Regions from separate parts of the Solitalea canadensis DSM 3403 genome, predicted to be linked through region 2. Evidence: riboswitches for the same ligand, from Rfam matches in the RefSeq annotation. Region 2 holds a riboswitch; each other region holds the start of a gene.
What was found. A riboswitch is a leader RNA that binds a small molecule or an ion and turns the genes downstream of it on or off. The one in region 2 is predicted to bind S-adenosylmethionine.
Positions count from the first base shown of each region.

Region 1 (5,239 bases), 1.1 Mb from region 2:
TAACTGTATTGTAACGTGCTCCTACAAAAAGATTCTCATTTTTTCCGAATCTGTACACACCTTCAACAGCATATTGATTTAAGGTTCTGCTAGTTGTTTCAGCCGCTGCTCTACCTTTTGCATTTTCGTAAGTTCCGAAGAATTCAAAACCTTCATACTTTACAAAAGCGTTGATCATAAAGGCATCCACTTTCTGACTGAAGTTTGGATTTAAACGACCTGACCAAGGAATATTTTTATAATCCGCAGGAGTAGTTTTGCCATCATTAGCATTATAGGCTCCCCATTTTTCCATCACGTTTTGATAGTTGGAACCTGTTCTATCACCCCAGTATAAAGTACCAGCATTGTTTCCGGCATTTCCATTGTGATAATAACTACCTGACAAACGTACTCTTAAATTTTCCTGGATTTGTTTGTCAACCCCAGCTTTCAGGATAAGAGATGGTGATTTTTTAGCATCTGTATTTGTTGCAGAAGTTACAATTGAGTCAACATTACCTTTTAATTGACCACCAGTTACTCCCACCATTCCGAAGAAACCATCTTTTTGAACGAATACATCACCACCAATTTCAGTTGTGAATCCATCAAGAATATAGCCTTCCATGAACGGATTTTGAAGGGTTTGGCCACCGTCAGATCTGCGGAAGTGCATGTCACCGTAGTTTACTTCATAGTGACCAGCTCTGATCGTGGTGTATTTCATAATGTTATCCCATAACTCACCTTTAAACGGCAACTTGTCAATTTGTAAGTAACCGCCTTTTACCCAAGTTTCATTGTGGTGACGAGATGACAAATAAGTAGTTAAGTTCAAGCGGATACCATCGTATAACTGCGCATCAAGATATAAATTAGCCTGAGCAGTCATAAAACCAGGTGAAAGCGGATATAACTTATTGGCAGCTTGATTATTTAAGGCTTTAGGATTTTCTTGTTTCAAATTTTGAAACTGCTGAGTAAATCCAGCGCCAATTCTAAATTTGAATCCATCATAAACTACGCTATCATTTTTACCGGTTTCAAACATGTTGATACCACGTTGATCGTATGGACGGAAATATTGGATTTTTTGTTGTTGAGCATATATGGCTGTCGAGCTCGCTGCTAATACAGCCAAAAGAGTAAACACTTTTTTCATCTTTTTATCCTTTAACTTTTAAAAAACTTTTTTTTACGTTGGGTTATTTGTAAACCACATCAAATTCGATAGAGATATCGTCGCCTGTTTTTATAGCGCCAAGCATCGCTTTAGGAGGGGTGATACTAAAATCAGTCATCTTCATTTCCTTTTTCCCTGTAATTTTCACAGCACCATTACCTAATACTTTAGCATTTCCGGTTACAACAATGTCTTTTGCAACTCCGGCAATTGTTACCTGAGCAATCGCATTAACATCTCCTGTTGTACTGATACTGTTTACTTTTTTGAGATTAAAGACTATCTGAGGATATTTATCAGCATTTAATGATTTGTAAACATTTTTATCCATTCCTGAATCATAATATTTACCATCTTCTTTTAAACTTTTCATCGATTTCACCACCATTTGCATTTGCATGGCTTTGATCGATTTTAAAGTAGTTCCTGATTTTTCGGCCTGCAACTCACCTGAAAGCTGCTCCACTTTACATCTCCAATCATGAAGTGTAGAAGTTCCTTTAACCATTACTTTACTTTCGCTTGCGGAAATTTTTTGTTGAGCACTCGTCATTAGTGGCAATGACAACAAACAAATTCCAATGAGAATTTTCATTTTACGTTTCATATAATTCCCTTTCTATTTATTATTTATTGTTTCGTTTCCTTTTGTACAGCAAATATAAGGGGAAATTAGATGTTAAAACATGATTAAAATCATTGTGTCAAAAACACACTAATAATCAATGTTAAAACATTGATTATTAGTCAAAAACAATTCAATAACTATTAGATAGTATACCGTATGGATAAAGAAGGTCTATTAATCAATAAAAAACTTGTAATTAACCAATGAATTACAGACTTTTGTATCGCTTATAAAGAAAGACGGAGGGAATAGACCCGATGAAGTCTTGGCAACCTGTGCTAACAAGGTGCCAAATTCTATCCTGATAAAATCAGGAGAAGATGAGCAAAGTGGGAATCTCCACTTGATATCTGATAAGCACATAAATTATAAGTTGACACAGATTATCTCTTTACAGAAATAATCCGGTTTATTCCGATACCACAATTGATGTTATGGGAATTGATTATTCCAAACTTGGCTTAATCATTTAAACTGAAAATGTGGTAATAAAACGGAAGATAGCTGATTATATCGCCGTTAGGTTTTATGGCCAATTGCCGGCCGTTGATACTTGAATAATGGATATTAGAAATATACTTACAAAACGCATTTTGGTACTTGATGGTGCAATGGGAACCATGATCCAGCGATATAAATTGCAGGAGGATGATTTTCGTGGCAAACGTTTTAAGGACCACCCTACCGATCTGAAGGGCAATAATGACTTATTAAGCATTACCCGCCCGGATGTAATCAAAGCGATTCATCGCGAATATCTTGAAGCTGGTGCTGATATTATTGAAACCAATACCTTCAGTGGTACCACTATCGCTATGGCTGATTACCAGATGGAACATCTTGCATATGAACTAAATTATGAATCAGCTAAAATAGCTAAAGAAGTTACAGCGGAGTTCAATGCTAAATATCCTGAAAAACCTCGTTTTGTAGCTGGTGCCATTGGTCCGACAAACAGAACGGCTTCATTATCTCCGGATGTTAATGACCCTGGATTTCGTGCAATCACTTTTGACCAGTTAGTTGAAGCTTACACCGAACAAGTACATGGACTTGTTAGTGGTGGTGCTGATATTATTTTGGTGGAAACTATTTTTGATACGTTAAATGCCAAGGCCGCCTTATTTGCTATCGACCAATACTTTGAAGTAAATAAGATTAAGCTTCCAATCATGGTTTCGGGAACAATTACTGATGCCAGCGGACGTACTCTTTCCGGACAAACAGCAGAGGCTTTTTTAATTTCATTATCCAATTTTGATCTTTTATCAATAGGTTTTAACTGTGCTTTGGGTGCAAAAGATATGCGTCCATACCTGGAAGAAATTTCAGAAAAGGCTCCATTCTTTGTGGGGGCCTACCCAAATGCAGGCTTACCGAACCAATTTGGTGAGTACGATGAAACCCCTGATCAAATGCTTGATCAAATTCGCGATTTCTTAAAAAGCGGATTTATAAATATTGTTGGAGGTTGTTGCGGAACCACGCCGGATCACATTCGTGCGATTGCAGATGAGGTTGCTAAATATGCTCCCCGTAAAAAAGCTGAACCTCAACCTTTTTTGCGTCTGAGCGGTTTGGAACCTATTGTGATTACTCCGGAAACTAATTTCGTAAATGTTGGTGAGCGAACTAACATTACCGGATCTCCCAAATTCTCAAAATTAATATTATCAGGAGATTACGAAGGTGCCCTTGCTGTTGCTCGTCAGCAAGTGGAAGGCGGCGCTCAAGTTATTGACGTTAATATGGATGAGGGGATGTTGGATTCGGAAGCAGCAATGGTTAAATTTTTAAATCTTATTGCATCCGAACCTGATATCGCAAAACTGCCCATCATGATCGACTCTTCAAAATGGTCGGTTATTGAGGCTGGACTTAAATGTTTACAGGGAAAAGGAATTGTTAACTCCATTTCACTAAAAGAAGGCGAAGAAAAATTTAAAGAACATGCTCGCAAAATAAAACGTTATGGCGCTGCAACAGTGGTGATGGCTTTTGATGAAAAAGGTCAGGCCGATACTTATGAGCGTCGTATCGAAATCTGTGAACGTTCTTATAAGTTATTAGTTAATGAGATTGGATTTGCTCCTCAAGACATTATCTTCGATCCTAACATTTTAACTGTTGCGACTGGTTTAGATGAACACAATAATTATGCAGTCGATTTTATTGAAACAGCCCGATGGATCAAACAAAATCTTCCGTTAGCAAAGGTTAGTGGCGGTGTAAGTAATATTTCGTTCTCCTTCCGTGGTAATAATACAGTAAGAGAAGCGATGCATTCAGCTTTCTTGTATCATGCTATTAAAGCGGGACTTGATATGGGTATTGTTAACGCTGGTATGCTGGAAGTTTATGAAGAAATCCCTAAAGATCTTTTAGTATTAGTAGAGGATGTTCTTCTAAACCGTAAACCTGATGCCACAGAGCATTTAGTCGCTTTTGCAGAAACTGTAAAAGCCAAAGGAAAAACAATCGTAAAAGATGAGGAATGGAGAAAAGAAGGAGTTGAAAAACGACTGAGTCATTCATTAGTAAAAGGCATTATTGAATACCTGGAGGAAGATGTAGAAGAAGCCCGCCAGAAATATGATCGTCCGTTACAGGTTATTGAAGGTCCGTTAATGGACGGCATGAACGTAGTAGGCGATCTGTTTGGTTCCGGAAAAATGTTTTTACCTCAGGTTGTTAAGTCGGCCCGTGTGATGAAAAAGGCGGTGGCTTATCTATTACCATTTATTGAAGCTGAAAAAGAAAAGCTGGCCCACGCTGATCCAAGTTCTGTTATCGAGGGAGGCCGTGAAGGGGCCGGAAAAATTTTATTAGCTACGGTTAAAGGTGACGTTCATGATATTGGAAAAAACATTGTAGGCGTTGTTTTGGCTTGCAATAACTACCAGATTATCGACTTAGGAGTAATGGTTTCCTGTCAGCAGATATTGGAAACTGCCCGTAAAGAAAATGTGGATATAATCGGCTTGAGCGGCCTTATTACACCTTCACTTGATGAAATGGTGCATGTGGCCAAAGAAATGGAACGCGAAGGATTTAACATCCCGCTTTTGATTGGAGGTGCCACCACTTCACGTGTACATACAGCAGTAAAAATCTCTCCGAACTATAACGGACCTGTTGTTCACGTATTAGATGCATCGCGTTCAGTTCCTGTTGCAGGAAATTTGCTAAATGATCAAAAGGATAATTTTATGGCTGGTATTACCAAAGAATACGACCAGCTTAGAGATTTCCATCTTAATAAAAAATCAACAAAGACATTCGTCTCTATTGAAGAGGCTCGTAACCGCAGGCTGAAACTAAACTGGGAAAGTTATCAGCCTGTTAAACCTTCTTTCACTGGAGCTAAGGTTTTGGACAATTACGATCTTGCTGAATTGGCTGAATATATCGACTGGACACCATTTTTCCATACTTGGGAATTATAT
Region 1 is NC_017770.1:3,777,930-3,783,168, forward strand. Features, by position in the region: gene SOLCA_RS15695 (hypothetical protein) at 1-1,144, opposite strand, end outside; gene SOLCA_RS15700 (YceI family protein) at 1,188-1,760, opposite strand; SAM riboswitch class I at 2,018-2,120, shown strand; gene metH (methionine synthase) at 2,354-5,239, shown strand, end outside.
Region 1: it holds a riboswitch for S-adenosylmethionine, as region 2 does, so the genes downstream of both, metH (methionine synthase) here and SOLCA_RS11175 (trans-sulfuration enzyme family protein) in region 2, are expected to answer to the same signal.

Region 2 (5,239 bases):
TCTGTGAACCATGATCTATTAACAAATAACGTTGCCAATAGATAATTGTTCATAGCCAATAACTTATAATAACTTTTCATGGTGTATTGTTCTATGAACTATGAACCATGATCTATTAACAAATAACTTTCAGTTATGAACAACCATTTAAAAACATTAGAAGAAGAGTCGATTTACATTTTACGTGAGGTTGCGGCGCAGTTTGAACGTCCTGCTTTATTGTTTTCAGGTGGAAAAGATTCTATCACATTGGTGCATTTGGCTCGTAAAGCTTTCTTTCCGGCTAAATTCCCTTTTCCATTGGTTCATATTGATACTGGTCATAACTTCCAGGAGACGATTGATTTTCGCGATTGGTTAGTCAACAAAGTTGGTGCTCAGTTAATCGTAGGCTCTGTTCAGGATAGTATCGATCAGAAGAAAGTAGCGGAAGAAACCGGTAAATATGCCAGCAGAAATGCTTTGCAAACGGTTACTTTGCTCGAAACTATTGAAAAAAATAAGTTTGATGCATGTATAGGTGGTGCTCGTCGTGATGAAGAAAAAGCACGTGCTAAAGAACGTATATTCTCTGTTCGTGACGACTTCGGACAATGGGATCCTAAACGTCAGCGTCCGGAAATCTGGAATCATTTAAATGGTATGATCAATTTTGGAGAAAATGTTCGTGTTTTCCCCATCAGCAACTGGACCGAATTAGACGTTTGGAGTTACATCAAACAAGAAAATATGGATTTGCCAAGCATCTATTTCACTCATAAGCGTGAAGTGTTTGAACGCGATGGCTTAATATTTCCTCACTCTCCTTACATCAATATGGATGGAGAAGAAGTATACGAAACGGATGTTCGCTTCCGCACAGTAGGCGATATGAGCTGTACAGCAGCTGTATTATCAACAGCTGATAACGTAGACGATATCATCACAGAAATCAAAGCCTCAACCATATCTGAACGCGGAGCCCGTTTCGACGATAAACGCTCCGAAGCAGCTATGGAGAAACGCAAATTGGCGGGGTATTTTTAGTCCATGGACAATAGACTATGGTCAATAGATTTGCTTTTATAGCGACAAAAAACTATGGTCTATGGACTATGGTCTATCGACCTTTAAAAAAATCGGAGTAAATCTTTTCAACAATCAGTGTAATCCCAAAAAACAACATGGAACTACTCAAATTTTCGACCGCAGGAAGTGTAGATGATGGTAAAAGTACCTTAATCGGTCGTTTATTATATGATACAAACTCGCTTACTACCGACCAAATTCAGGCGGTTGAGGCGGCTAGTAAACGCAAAGGTTTTGATTATTTAGATTTATCATTACTTACAGATGGACTAAGTGCTGAACGTGAGCAGGGAATTACCATTGATGTAGCACATATCTATTTCAATACAGATAAACGCAAATTCATCATTGCTGATACCCCAGGACACGTTGAGTATACCCGAAATATGGTTACCGGTTCATCCAATTCTCAGCTTTCTATCATACTTATTGACGCTCGGAAAGGTGTAATTGAACAAACGCACCGCCATTTCTTTATTGCCAATCTATTGCAAATCCCTGAAGTGGTGGTTTGTGTAAACAAAATGGATTTGGTTGATTATTCAGAAGATGCATTCAATAATATCCGCATTGAATTTGAACAATTCGTAAAAGGGTTTGACCGTTTACATCAAAACCTAACCTTTATTCCGGCCTCGTCGCTTAAGGGAGATAACATTGTGAATCGTTCAGAAACAATGAATTGGTATACAGGCCCGACATTGCTTGAATACCTTGAAAATGTTGAAGTTAACAAAGATGAAAATACGAACGATGCTCGTTTCCCTGTTCAGTATGTAATTCGTCCGCATTCAGAAGAATATCACGATTTCAGAGGATATGCAGGTCGTGTGGCGAGTGGAAAATTCAGTGTGGGTGATGAAGTAATTGCATTCCCGTCGGGATTAACATCGAAAATCAAGCAAATCACCACATTTGATGGCGATCTGCAAACTGCAGAGGTTAAAAATGCAGTAACATTTTTGCTTGAAGACGAGATTGATATTACCCGTGGGAATTTAATTGCCAAGGTTGGTAATCAGCCAAAAGCCGACAAAGAATTTACAGCCCAGGTTTGTTGGATGGATACAACACCTTCAGTTCAGGGAGGAAAATATATTATTCAGCACAGTAATAATCGTGTAAAATCAATGCTTCGCGATGTCGACTTCATAGTAAATACAAGTACATTGGAAAAAGATACTGAACGTAAGCAGTTGAAGCTGAATGATATTGCACAAGTTCAGATCAAAACTGCACAACCGTTATTTTTTGATGCTTACGAACAAAACAAAGCGAACGGTTCCTTTATTATTATAGATGAAGGCACAAAAAATACAGTTGCTGCCGGAGTAATTTTGTAAAGGGGTAGATTTGAGATATTAGATATGAGATAGACTTTAAGTATGTACTAATCCTTCAGCTCATATTAACAATTAGATAGAGATAGGATAAGCTATTAATAGATAAGAGTCTCAAATCCCACATCTCAAATCTAATATTATTGATAATTTAGGTGCCTCGAATTTCAAAGCTGTAGAACTTAAATCAGGATCAAAGAATGAATATTAAACTGGAACGTAAAAACAACGCTTACCATTTCGAAGCTGTAAACGAGCAGGGAAATGTTGTAAATATAGATGCAAATCCGTCAATAGGAGGAGAGAACAAAGGTTTTCGTCCGATGGAAACGCTTTTAGCGGGTTTAGGAGGATGTAGCGCTATTGATGTTATCTCGATACTTACAAAGCAAAAAGAACCGTTAAAAGACCTTAAAATCAGCATTGACGCCAAACGTGTAGATGGAGAAATTCCTTCATTGTTTGAAGTGATCAATGTTGAATATCATTTCTTCGGAGACTTAAATACAGAAAAGATCGAAAGAGCTTTGGCTCTTACCTACGATAAATACTGCTCAGTAGCTCAGATTTTAGGTAAAACAGCTAAATTAAGCTATACTTATAAGCTTAATTAGATGTGAGATATGGGATATGGAATTTGAGATTTCTTAATAAGATAGATTTTCCAAATCCCATATTTATATTCAAATACGAGGTTATGTCAGATGGATTTTCTCAGATACCATATCTCAAATCTCAAATTTAGATTGAAATTTTTCTCAAATCTAATATCTCACATCTCAAATCTAAATCCTATATTTGCAGCCACTTTGAATTACTCCTTAGCATTCCACTAAGTTACTGTAGTTCTTATAAAGAAGAGGCGAGAGAACAGGCTCTAAGACCCTCTGGCAACCGCCGCATACGGAAAGGTGCCAAATCCTGCCCAAATAATTGAGTTTATTGGGAACTATAAAAATTACAGGATCATGAATTTACAATTAAATTTATTAAGGAATTTTGGCGATGTTACCTACCGTGATGTCTCAAATCTCTCATCCTATATTTCAAATTCTAAAATTTAATCTAACAGAATGTCAAATTTCGAAACCAACGCTATTCGTATTCAAACAGAACGCTCAGGGGCAAAAGAGCATTCAGCACCTATCTACCTAACTTCAAGCTATAAATTTGATGACGCGGAAGATATGCGCGCGCTTTTTGCAAATGAACGGGAAGGAAATATCTACAGTCGTTATTCAAATCCAAATACTTCTGAATTGATTGAAAAAATGGCCATTTTGGAAGGTTCTGAAACAGGATGGGCAACTTCAACAGGTATGGCAGCTATTTTCACCACTTTCGCTGCTTTCTTAAAGTCCGGCGACCATGTTTTGTCGAGCCGTTCGGTGTTTGGTTCAACTCATCAGTTATTGGTAAATGTATTTCCTAAATGGGGGGTAACATCAACCTATGCTGATTTGGATAAACCGGAAGAATGGGAAAACCTTATTCAGCCAACTACGAAAATGATTTTTGTGGAGACACCCTCTAATCCGGGAATCGATATTATCGACTTGGAATGGTTGGGTAAATTTGCGAAAAAACACAATGCTATTTTAGTGGTAGATAATTGTTTTGCAACACCTTATCTGCAACAACCTATCAAATATGGAGCAGATCTTTCTATTCACTCTGCTACAAAATATATCGACGGTCAGGGTCGCACCTTAGGCGGTTTAATACTGGGAAGTCAAAAATTGATTGCTGAAATAGAGGGATTCGCCCGCCATTCAGGTCCGGCTATGTCGCCGTTCAATGCATGGATGCTTTCGAAAAGCCTTGAAACATTAGCTGTCCGCATGGACCGCCACTGTGATAATGCACTTAAGGTAGCCGAGTTTTTGGAAGCTAACCCGGAGATTGAGTTGGTTAAATATCCATTATTAAAATCTCACCCTCAATATGAAATTGCTAAAAAACAAATGAGAGCGGGAGGGGGCATTGTAACCTTTGTGGTTAAAGGAGGTTATGATCGCGCAAGTAAGTTTATGGATGCATTAAAAATGTTTTCTATCTCAGCAAACTTAGGAGATACGCGCTCAATTGCAACGCATCCGGCATCAAGTACGCATTCAAAGTTAACCGAAGCTGAACGTCAACAGGTTGGCATCAATCAGGGAACTGTTAGGGTGTCTATTGGTTTAGAGCATATCGACGATATTCTGAAAGATATTAAACAAGCATTAGAAGTTTCGAAGCTTTAAATAACTTTTATACATAATAAGTAATTGTTATGTTTGATAGTTAATATTTAAAGCATTAAAACATTATGCCCAATTTTAAAACGCAATTTTGGAGAATAAGTAAATGGTTTGGAGCTGTTTTTATTCTCCTTTTTATTTTTAGGTTGATTTATGGATATGTTGCAGGGGGATCTGTTAATTATAACAATAATTACAGTGAAGATTTTTTTAGCAGCATTGAAAACCTTAGAAAGAACTATGCTTCAGAAAAGATTTTAATTAAAGGGGCTAATTATCAGGCAGTTCCATCTTTATCGACCAATCAAAAGTTTGAAAAAACGGCCTCTATAAAAACAAAATCTTCTGAATTTGAAAAAGATGATAAACTAATTAAAGGCAAAACCAAATCGTACAGTGCTGTTATTCAATACGAACAGAATGTGGGGCAGCAGGGGAACAGGCAACTTCATTTAGTCATTGGAGTTAATCCAGCAAAATTTGATAGTTTTTATGTTGATATTCAGAAAATTGGACTTGTTAAGACAAAGGAAATTACCAAAGTCGATAAAACAAACGAGTACAGGCAACTAAATGCAAAGAAAGTTT
Region 2 is NC_017770.1:2,689,680-2,694,918, reverse strand. Features, by position in the region: gene cysD (sulfate adenylyltransferase subunit CysD) at 136-1,026, shown strand; gene SOLCA_RS11185 (sulfate adenylyltransferase subunit 1) at 1,164-2,411, shown strand; gene SOLCA_RS11180 (OsmC family protein) at 2,609-3,022, shown strand; SAM riboswitch class I at 3,255-3,366, shown strand; gene SOLCA_RS11175 (trans-sulfuration enzyme family protein) at 3,482-4,654, shown strand; gene SOLCA_RS11170 (DUF4349 domain-containing protein) at 4,720-5,239, shown strand, end outside.

Region 3 (5,239 bases), 2.2 Mb from region 2:
AAATCAAAATAAGACTTTTAGACAAAGAAGTGATCAGGAATGAACGTCTGAAATGGCAACTTATAAATACAATACTTCCGGTAGCCATTATTGTATTATTCGCAGTCGGACGCAGTATTTACCGCAAGAGAAAATACGCAGCTTAAATTTTGAAGAACATTAAAAAGACAAAGGATAATTAGCATAAATTATCCTTTGTCTTTTTAATCAATTTCAAGAACTTCAATACCATCAACTTCGGCCTTATAGCCCATGTTAGAATAAATAACCTTTCCGATTCTTCGATAAGTTAAAAGAACAGTTACTGAATCCTGATAAAAATGATTATCAACTTGGGCATAATTTACCACCATAAAAGTTCTGGTATCAATCTCAGCCCATAGGCCAGCTTTGTCAACAGAAGGACTTCCATACCATTTCAGGGTTGCTTTTTTGGTGATAATTGCTCCCACCTCAAGGTCCTGAAATTGCATTACTTCTTCTTCTCTTTCACAAGCTCCAATTATTAAGGCAATACCTAAAAAAAGAATTAGTAATATTCGCATAAATCTAAATTCACTATATATTAAAAGCATTCAAACACCTATACGCTTTAAATAAACCAAATGCGACAGCAGAAGGCTTACTTTTCATAAATAATTAATAGGCTAACATTTGCTTTATTAACGAAACGTTGATACTTTCATCTTTTAATTCTTAAAACTTAGGCCTATTTTTAGGCCTTAAATTCATACATATGAAGTTTATTGTTTCTACAAGTACCTTACTAAAACAGTTGCAGGCAATTAGCGGCGCGTTGAGCAGTAATACGGTACTTCCAATTCTTGAGAATTTTTTATTCGAGATAAACGAAGGCACGCTTACTGTATCTGCAACAGATTTGCAAACCTCAATGACAACAAGTTTGCAGGTTGAAGCTAAAGAAAATGGAAAAATCGCAATTCCTTCACGTATTTTACTTGATACGCTTAAAACCCTTCCTGAGCAACCCGTAACTTTTACCATTGACAACAACTCTTACGGAGTTGAAATAAATGCAGGTGACGGTAAATATAAACTTGCGGGTGAAAACGGTGATGATTTCCCTAAGATTCCAGTGGTAGAAAATGCCAGCACGATCTCAATTACGGCATCTGTGTTAGCTGAAGCTATCAGCAAAACCTTATTTGCAGTTTCTAATGATGAGCTTCGCCCGGCAATGACAGGTGTTTACTGCCAGTTGTCACCAACCAACGTAACATTTGTTGCTACAGATGCGCATAAATTAGTTCGTTACCGTCGTTCAGACACGCAAGCAGAGTCTGCATCATCATTTATCCTTCCTAAAAAGGCATTGAACTTATTAAAAAGTTCATTACCAAGTGAAGACATCGCTGTTCAAATTGATTATAATAACAGCAGTGCATTTTTCCGTTTCAACAGCATCAGTCTTATCTGTCGTTTAATTGATGAGCGCTACCCTGATTATGAAGCGGTAATTCCTCAAAACAACCCTAATAAATTAACAATCGATCGCAGTCAATTCTTAAGTTCACTGAAGCGTGTGGTTATTTATGCAAATAAAACCACTCATCAGGTTCGCCTAAAAATCAACGGCAGCGAATTGAATATTTCTTCTGAAGACTTAGACTTCTCAAACGAAGCGTACGAACGTTTAAGCTGTCAATATAACGGTGAGGATTTAGAAATCGGCTTCAACGCTCGTTTCTTAATTGAGATGTTAAATAACTTGAATTGTTCCGAAGTTATTTTAGAAATGTCGACTCCAAACCGTGCGGGTATCTTATTCCCAACCAATCAGGAAGAAAACGAAGATGTTTTAATGTTGGTAATGCCGGTAATGTTAAATACCTACGCATAATTTACTAGTTGAAGAATTTGTAGAAAGCTGTTCCGATTTTTTGGAGCAGCTTTTTTTTCACCTCATCCCCGGCCCTTCTCCTTAAGGAGAAGGGAGCGCTCGGAATGTATGTTTCGATAAATTCCATTATCATCGAAAATTCTCAGTTAAGCAATCTGCCCAACCGTCCTGAAAATGGCAAGCTTGCACTGTCTCAAAGTCCCTCTCCTTCAGGAGAGGGATTTGGGGCGAGGTCATACTCTACTCAATCAATAGACTTTTTAAAATAAATTTGGAGAATAACGTTATACTCCATTATATTTGAACACCGAATTACTTCATGCATTAAGCACAATGTAATTCTTATAAAGAAGAGGCGAGAGAACAGGCTCTGTGACCCTCTGGCAACCGCCGATACCGGAAAGGTGCCAACTCCTGCTCAACCCTGATTTTCAGGATGAGAACTATAAAAATTACAGTAAAATGAAGACAAAAAATTCAACTTCCTTCGTAAAGAGTAACGGTTATTTCTTCCTGTTACCTATCTCATTCAATTCATTTAGCAATTCTACAGCATATTTTTACTGTTGTTGCATGTGTTAAGGCGGGTTATTACTTGCATCTATCCTATTGCTATTACCTAAAGTTTCCATGCGCGCTGGCAACAGATGATAGTAGCTCTAAAATAAATCAACTTTTTACTTACTAAACATCAATTGACAATGTCAGGCACAAATTATCATTTCGAAACACTGCAACTTCACGCAGGACAAGAAGTTGACAGCACTACACTTTCTCGTGCAGTTCCTTTATATCAAACAACCTCTTACGTTTTCAAAGACTCTCAACATGCAGCCAACCTGTTTGGATTAAAAGAATTCGGAAATATTTACACCCGAATCATGAATCCTACCACCGACGTTTTTGAAAAACGTATCGCAGCCTTAGAAGGTGGTGTTGCTGCCGTGGCTGTTAGTTCAGGACAAGCAGCTCAGTTTCTAGCCCTTAATAATATTTTGCAGGCTGGCGATAACTTTGTAAGCACATCTTTCTTATATGGTGGCACCTATAACCAGTTTAAAGTAGCTTTTAAACGTTTAGGTATTGATGTACGCTTTGCCAATGGCGATAATGTGGCAGAATTTGAAAAACATATTGATAAAAACACTAAAGCGCTATATGTTGAAACAATAGGAAATCCGGAATATAATATTCCTGATTTTGAAGCATTGGCAGCTTTGGCCCGTAAATACGATATACCATTAGTGGTTGACAATACATTTGGTGCTGGAGGATACCTGGCCCGTCCATTAGAACTTGGAGCTAATATTGTTGTTGAGTCTGCAACTAAATGGATCGGTGGACACGGAACAAGTATCGGCGGTGTTATTGTGGATGGGGGAAACTATAACTGGGGTAATGGCAAATTTCCTCAGTTTACAGAACCATCAGAAGGATACCATGGACTGGTTTTCTGGGACATTTTCGGAGAAGGAAATCCGTTAGGACTGCCAAATATTGCATTTGCAATTCGCGCAAGAGTTGAAGGGCTTCGTGATTTTGGCCCTTCTGTAAGTCCATTTAACTCATTTTTATTTATTCAGGGATTAGAAACCTTGTCACTACGCGTTCAGCGTCAGGTTGATAATGCATTAGCTCTTGCGGAATGGCTGGAAAGTCACGATCAGGTTGAATATGTAAGATACCCGGGACTAAAAAGTAGCAAATACCACGAGCTCGGTAAAAAATACCTGAAAAATGGCTTTGGTGGTGTATTATCCTTCAAAATAAAAGGAGGAAAAGAAACTGCCGACAAATTTGTTAACAGTTTAAAACTGATTAGCCATCTAGCTAACGTAGGCGATGGTAAAACCTTGATTATTCATCCTTCAACAACTACTCATGAGCAGTTAAGTGAGGCTGAACAGTTAGCATCAGGGGTTGAACCGGGCTTGTTACGTATATCAGCAGGTTTTGAACATATTGATGACATCAAAGCAGACCTTCAAAATGCATTCAGCATCGTAAATGAAGGTGTAGCTGTATAACATAAAAACGCATCGCCGTTTAGGCATGCTTAAAATATTAGTTTTTAGAAATAATAAGTTTGCAGCATGCATCCGTGTGTACAGCCCGGATGTTTTGCTGTTTTAGTGTAAAGAATAGATGATCAGGAGTTTTACATATACGAATGCTTTTAAGTTAGAGTCAGGTATTGTGTTACCACAGCTTGAAATAGCCTATTTCTCTGCTGGTACTATAAATGCTGAACAAACAAATGTGATATGGATTTGTCACGCCCTAACCGCTAATGCCGATGTTAGCGATTGGTGGAATGGCATTGTAGGAAAGGGAAAAGTATTTGACCCCGATCAACATTTTATTGTTTGTGCTAACATTCTGGGTTCTTGCTATGGCACAACCGGACCGTTATCTGTTAATCCTGAAACGGGTGCTCCGTATTTCCATACTTTTCCAGCAGTTACCACTCGTGATATGGCCCGGGCTCACAACCTGCTAAGACAACATTTGGGTATTCGACGTATTAATACAGCAATCGGAGGGTCATTAGGAGGGCAACAGGCAATGGAATTTGCCATTGAGCAACCCGAATTAATAGAAAATCTAATCCTTATTGCTACCAATGCATCTCATTCGCCATGGGGTATTGCTTTCAATGAAAGTCAACGATTAGCTATTGAAGCCGATACAACATGGAAAGATAATCACCCTGAAGCAGGTCTTAAAGGGTTAAAAGCTGCACGTTCACTTGCACTATTAAGCTATCGCCATTATGATGCCTATAATATCACTCAGAAAGAACTGGATATTGATAAAACCGACGAATATAAGGCTAGTTCGTATCAGGCATACCAAGGAGATAAGCTTGTAAAAAGATTTAACGCATTTTCTTACTGGGCACTAAGCAAAGCCATGGATTCTCATAACGTCGGCAGAAATCGGGAAAGCATTCAAAATGCTTTATCACAAATCAAGTCGCGTACGCTAACCATAGGTATCAGCTCTGACTTACTTTTTCCTCCAGTTGAACAAAAGTTTTTGGCTGAACATATTCCTGGGGCTAATTACATTGAAATCGATTCTTTCTTTGGCCATGATGGATTCCTTATCGAATGGGAACAACTAAAAACAATTATTAATGATTTTGCCGCTGTAACGAGTAATTAACAATTATAATAACAGGTAGTGAGTACTACCTGTTATTCTTCTTCCCTAACCTTAAAAGTACGTTTCGTTACACTTAAACTATCAACAGGAGATTCATCGTCATCCTTTCTGATTTTCCAGTTATTTAATGAGGGTTGTCCGGCATTTTTCCAGGCTGTATACCAATAGCAACCAATGATATGAATGGCTGAAATCATTTGCCGTTCAACC
Region 3 is NC_017770.1:470,474-475,712, reverse strand. Features, by position in the region: gene gldG (gliding motility-associated ABC transporter substrate-binding protein GldG) at 1-146, shown strand, start outside; gene SOLCA_RS01840 (hypothetical protein) at 204-545, opposite strand; gene dnaN (DNA polymerase III subunit beta) at 737-1,861, shown strand; SAM riboswitch class I at 2,201-2,313, shown strand; gene SOLCA_RS01830 (O-acetylhomoserine aminocarboxypropyltransferase/cysteine synthase family protein) at 2,563-3,888, shown strand; gene SOLCA_RS01825 (homoserine O-acetyltransferase family protein) at 4,007-5,029, shown strand; gene SOLCA_RS01820 (zinc dependent phospholipase C family protein) at 5,062-5,239, opposite strand, start outside.
Region 3: it holds a riboswitch for S-adenosylmethionine, as region 2 does, so the genes downstream of both, SOLCA_RS01830 (O-acetylhomoserine aminocarboxypropyltransferase/cysteine synthase family protein) here and SOLCA_RS11175 (trans-sulfuration enzyme family protein) in region 2, are expected to answer to the same signal.